2 regions of the Gilliamella sp. Imp1-1 genome follow, and region 2 is predicted to be linked to the other one. Evidence: riboswitches for the same ligand, from Rfam matches in the RefSeq annotation. Region 2 holds a riboswitch; the other holds the start of a gene.
What was found. A riboswitch is a leader RNA that binds a small molecule or an ion and turns the genes downstream of it on or off. The one in region 2 is predicted to bind thiamine pyrophosphate.
Positions count from the first base shown of each region.

Region 1 (3,199 bases), on a different contig from region 2:
ACCACCAATGGCAACAGCTGGGCACTGTTTTAGTTTGACTAATTCAGTTAATTGTTCTGTTCCTATTGCTACCGTTGCATTTTTTTTGGTTATGGTTGGGAAGATAGGCCCTATGCCAATATAATTAACCTGCTGCCAAGGAACTGCTTTAAGTTGTTGTTGGTTAGTTACCGAAAGACCTAACCATTTATCTTTGCCGATAAGTTGTCGAGCTACATCAACAGGCAAATCACTTTGTCCAATATGGACACCATCGGCATCAACCGCTAAAGCAATATCTACATGATCATTAATAAATAGTGGAACAGAGGTGTCGCTTAATGCTTCTTTCAATGCTAAGGCAGCGTAGTACCAATCTTTACCGCTAAATTCATGTTCAGATCTTAACTGTATTGCAGTCACACCATTTGAAACAGCAATTTTGGTGGTGTTTACCATGCCATTAATGCCGCCGCATAATAATGGATCAAGGACTAAATAGAGGGTTAAATCCAGTTGTTTTTTCATCTGATTTCCTTATTAAAGCGATGGATTAAATGTTGAGAGTTGATCTAATAGTGATATCGAGAAAGTCCCCAGTCCTTGTTGTTTATTAGCTAGCTCACCAGCTTTTTTCATCATAAAACATGCACAGGCAGTGGCTGATAATGGGTCAGGCGAATTAGCTATGAAAGCCGCTACCATTGCAGATAATGAACATCCTGTACCTGTTACTTTTGTTAAAGCAATATCACCTCCAGTTATACTATATGTGCTGTTTCCGTTAGTTATGTAGTCAACATCGCCCGTCATTGCGACAATAGTTTGATATTTTTGCGCAAGCTCTTGGGCAGCGTTTAAAGCTGATTGAGTTGTGTCTTGACCGTCGGGGCCTTTTGAGAAAGATTTTTGACCATTTAGTGCTAATATTTCTGAAGCATTACCTCGTATTACTGTGGGATTAAATGATAATAATTGATGTGCAATTTCAGTTCGATAATTAAGTGCAGCTCCTACAGCAACAGGATCGAGTACCCATGGAGTTTGTGTTTGCTGTGCCTTGGCGGCCGCTAATAGCATACTTTGGGCTGTGTTGCTGTGAATAGTGCCAATATTAATCAATAAGCTATCGGCAATGTTGACAAATTCAGCAACTTCTTGTTCGGCAATCACCATTGCAGGAGATGCACCAATAGCAAGTAGCACATTGGCGGTAAAGTTTTGGACTACATCATTAGTAATGCAATGCACTAGTGGGCGTTTTTGTTTTATATGATTGATAAAAGGAGCGGTTTGGGTAATTTGGAATGATTTGGTTACTGACATATTTCTTCCTTTCTTACTGATTTATTAATTCTATAAATGTCGGGAAGAATTTGCCAATTTAAGGCTTTTATGGCTTAGACTTCCCTACGCTGGTATAATCCAGATCAGGTTCAACGGGTGAAATCTCAGTTTTTTGTTTAGACAAAAAACACCCCGAGTCAAAATGATTTTTTTATTATGAACTGATTATCTGTTTTTAACAAGCTATTGTAATAATCTTTCAATATCAGTAATTGCTTTTCTATCTGGTAAGAAGATGATTAGATGATCATTGTCTTCAATGGTTAAATCAGTATTAACGATAATAACATCTTCTCCACGCACTACAGCTCCGATGGTTGCACCCGATGGGAGTTTTAAGCCATTAATATTTTTGCCAACTAGTCTTGATGTTTCACTATTACCATTGGCAATAATTTCGACAATTTCGGATTCCCCTTGTCTTAATGAAACAACTTTAACAACCCCAGTTTGTCTAACATGGCTTAATAGCTCAGATATTGTGGCGTGTTGTGGAGAAATCGCAATATCAATCACACTATCATTAATTAGTTCAAGGTAGGCTTGGCGTTGAATTAGTACAATTACTTTTTTTGCTCCCATTCTTTTGGCTAACATAGAAGACATGATATTGGATTCATCATCACTGGTAACAGCGATAAATAGATCAGTAAGCTCAACTTGTTCTTGTGAGAGCAATTCTTGGTCCGATGATTCACCATGTAATACTGTTGTATTAACGAGTTGCTCGGCAATTAATTCGGCTCGTTCGGCATTCCGCTCAATTAATTTGACTTGATAGTCATTTTCTAAACGTTTTGCTAGAGCGACAGCTACACCACCGCCGCCGCTGATAATTATTCGTTTATATGGTTTTTCTAACCGTTGTAACTCACTGGTCACTGCTTTGATATTAACGGGTGGCGTTATAAAGTAGACCATATCGCCCGCTTCTATAAGTGTTGAACCAAGCGGTCGGATAAAACGGTTTTTACGGTAAATAGCTACTACTCGAGCTTCAACATGTGGTAAATGTTCTTTGAGTTCTGATAATTCACTACCTACTAAAGCACCGCCATAATAAGCGGTAACGGCAACCAAACAGACACGATTGTCGTAAAAAGATGCAAATTGTAGCGAACCAGGATATTGTACTAATTGACTAATATGGTTGGTGATAAGGTTTTCTGGAGCAATGATATGATTGATATTAATACAATCTTTATTGAAAAGAGGGTAGTTTTCGTTATTGTATTCAGGTGATCTAATGCGCGCAACTTTTTGTGGAATATTGAACATGACATGCCCAATTTGGCAGGCCATCATGTTGACTTCATCAGAGTTAGTTACAGCAACAAGCATATCAGCTGATTCAGCACCAGCACTTTCTAAAACTTGTGGGTAAGATGATTTTCCGCAAATCACCTGTAAATCAAAACGTTCTTGTAGTGATTGTAATTTATCATAATTTTCATCAATCACCGTGACATCGTTTTGTTTTTCAGTGACAAGATATTCAGCAAGCGCACTACCTGTTTGTCCTGCACCAAGAATAATAATCTTCATAACTAACCTGTATATTTAAATGGCTTTAATCGTTACCCATTTTCCTTGTATCTTAAAGCCATTGCATACTGTTTTATTTTTAGTAACAATCAGTTATTAATTCTTCAATTATACAAAACCGATTGCATTATAAACTTTTTTCAAAGTTGGTTCGGCTTTTGAGCGTGCTTTTTCTGCCCCTTCTTGCATTATTGAAATTAGATAACTTTCATCATCTCGATACTGATGATACTTCGCTTGAAGTGTAGTTAGCATATCAATGACTTGTGTTGCTACTTCGGTTTTAAGGTGGCCATACATTTTGCCTTCGAACTCTTTTTCAAGTTCG
Region 1 is NZ_LZHK01000114.1:28,486-31,684, reverse strand. Features, by position in the region: gene thiE (thiamine phosphate synthase) at 1-507, opposite strand, end outside; gene thiM (hydroxyethylthiazole kinase) at 520-1,305, opposite strand; TPP riboswitch at 1,370-1,471, opposite strand; gene trkA (Trk system potassium transporter TrkA) at 1,510-2,871, opposite strand; gene trpS (tryptophan--tRNA ligase) at 2,980-3,199, opposite strand, start outside.
Region 1: linked by a shared signal. The riboswitch ahead of thiM (hydroxyethylthiazole kinase) and the one ahead of thiB (thiamine ABC transporter substrate binding subunit) in region 2 are both predicted to bind thiamine pyrophosphate.

Region 2 (3,199 bases):
GTTATGATGGGTAGCAAAATAAATAATGCACCAATAACAATAATAACAAAACTCGACAAAATTAAGCTAAACGAAACAGGTAAACGATAACTTTGCTTAACATAGTGAGTGTTAAATTTATAGCTATAATTAAACTTTTGCATCAACCCCATAAAAAAAGTACAACAAACCAACTGCAAACATGCTAAAAGCACGGCTTGTATCAAATCAAATTCACGGATGGATTGATAAATGGCAACTTCAAGTGTGGTATATTTAGGTCCACCACCTAGTGCCAATACAATAGCAAAGCTAGAAAAACAAAGCATAAAGATTAGCGATGCCATAGGTAGCAACTGTCGACGCAATAGTGGCCATTCCACCAATTTAAAATAAGTAAAACTCGAAAAATTCAATTGAGCAGCTAATTGTTTGTGTTCGACTGGTACACTATTTAAGGTTTGATAAAACAAGCAACAAGCATAAGGGAAATTAAGAAATATATGTGCCAATAAAATACCTTTTAAACCATAAATGGATATCACAAAAGGCAAACCTAAATAATGACAAAACGACGCTAATAAACCATGTTGCCCATAAACAGATAATAACCCCGTTACCACAACCAACGTAGGAAATATAAACGTGATAGGCATAATGCGTAGCAATAGATTTTTACCCCAAAAATTGACTATCGATAGGGCTTTAGCCATCAATATTGCCAATAACACAGATAGCAATGTTGATAACGTTGCTTGAAATATTGTTATCCAAATAACATGTAATAAATAACTATCAAAATAGACAGTTAAATTATTAGACTCAAAAGCAACTAAACAAAGCGCAAATAGTGCTGAACCTAATACAACTAAAATCAAGCTTGCAGCACTAATGCCAGGGATTAACGTTCTTAATTTCAACATTATACTGAATAAAACTATTTACTAATGGTGGATTTCCATTCACGCACCCAGCTCTTTTGATTATTTTTAACTTGCTTGGCATCAAACTCGAGGGCTTTATTGACTGGTTTAATTTGCTGAAAAGCTTCAGGCAACGTTATATTAATAATCGGATACATGAAATTTTTTTCAGCAAATTGACGTTGTACATCAGGCGTTAATAAATATTGTAAAAAAGCACGTGCCAATTCGGGATGCTGACTATACTTAGTAATACCCGCAACTTCGACTTGGCGATAATGCCCTTCGTCAAAAATAGCAGCAGCATAACGATGATCATTATCATTCATAATATGTGCAACTGGCGAAGTGCTATAACTAAGCACAAAATCAGCTTCGCCTTTTAAAAATAGGCCATAAGCTTCACCCCAACCTTTAGTCACTGTCACAGTATTTTTTGCTATTTTCTCCCATGCAGATGCGGCATCATCACCATATATATTTTTCACCCAAAATAATAAACCTAACCCAGGAGTGCTGGTTCGTGGGTCTTGATAGATAATTTTCCAGTTGGCTTTATTATCTACTAACTCATGCATGCTGTGTGGTGGATTACTGATTTTTTGTTGATCATAAATAAAAGCGAAATAACCAAAATCATAAGGCATAAAATCACTATCCCACCAGTTGGTATTTAAATTATCTGGTTTAGTGATTTGATGAGGTATAACTATTTTGGCTTGTTTTGCCTGTTCTAAAAGATTATTGTCTAATCCTAAAATTACATCAGCATTAGTTCTATCACCTTCAAGCCGCATTCGATTTAAAACCGCTACTCCATCGCCTAATGTAACAATCTCAAGTTCACAGTTACACTGTGCTTCAAAACCTTTCTCAATTGCTCTTCCCGGTCCCCATTCTGAAATAAAGGAATTATAACTATAAACAGTTAAGGTTGGTTTTACATTGGCAGCATTTGCCATAAAAGGTACCGAAAATACCAAGGATAATAACAATTTTTTACAAAACATTTTGCCTCCAAAATAGCAAATAAAAGACAAAAGGTTTGAGCAAGTGCAATAACTCAAATCCCTCCGCTGGCATGATCCAGTTCAGGTTCGGCGGGTTATGTTATTCTATCTAACATTCTCAGCCCTTCAGGGCACCCCGTTGAGAACATCGATTAGTTTAGAGGTTAGTATGAAGATTGTAAACATCGGAAGTGATAAAAATTTAATGTAGGAACAACTCGCTTTATTTATGAAGTTTAAAAAACGGCTATAAAGAATATACATGAAAAAAAACAAACGCCTTATCACTGACAAAAGATATGGCGCTTATATTATAAAGGAGAGGCAACTATTACCAATTTGGTTAAATGTTTACCTTTACTTAAATTAGTTTATTGAGTTATAAAAAAATTAAGTTGTTTAGTTTCATCGAATGCCCCATCAAGTTCTCTTGTAGCGAACTGATAGCTTTGATTTGAATCTTCTGCTTTCGTACATTCTTTTATGATGGCATGTTTCGTGTGAAAAGTTTCAGACGATGTTAACTGTTTGTATAACAAGGCTAAATCTTTACCTGTCAGAGTAAAAAGCTTATTCCAATCATTTAACTGCGTTTCTACAAATTCGCGACCTTTCTTACAAGCAATAGCATCTAGCTGAATATTTGGTATAGTATATTTTTTAAGCTCAGAAAATTTAGGATGTTCATTTATAAAATCAACTTTTTCATTAAGCCCTTCTGCTTTTAAAGCTTCAATAAAGCCATCTTCTCGGAATAATTTGATTTTTCGAGATTGAAATTGCCCTTTCCCTCGTAAAGTTACTTCATCTGGATAAGGCTCATCTACTGAATAATCCCAAAAATCTTTTTGACGCTCAATAAAAACATCATTAATAACTTTAACTGGTAGTTCAAGCTCTTGCTGTTCACCTTTAATAATTACTGGAACTGAATTTAAATATTTAGCTATCAACTTATCGTAAGTTTCATCACTCACATTTGAAGTTGTATAGAAAGTTGTTAATAAATAATAATTACTTTGAGTAGGATTAATTAATCCTGAACTATTAGTTGTTGAAGGTTTAGCTATAAAATTTAATGATTGATTACCGTAAGACAGTGTATGCTTACCGTATTCAAATGTATAATTCACACTTGATTTTGCTGGAATGTTTAATTCATTTCCATCAATAATCACTTTTATTTCATTTGGTGTTGGATTATCAATCATACGATCAACAGAGCTAGACGAAGTGGTATCTGAACCAAAACAACCGACCAATGTTATGCTGCAAACTAGCAACAAA
Region 2 is NZ_LZHK01000001.1:1,566-4,764, reverse strand. Features, by position in the region: gene thiP (thiamine/thiamine pyrophosphate ABC transporter permease) at 1-902, opposite strand, end outside; gene thiB (thiamine ABC transporter substrate binding subunit) at 917-1,912, opposite strand; TPP riboswitch at 1,953-2,061, opposite strand; gene A9G38_RS00020 (hypothetical protein) at 2,284-3,199, opposite strand, start outside.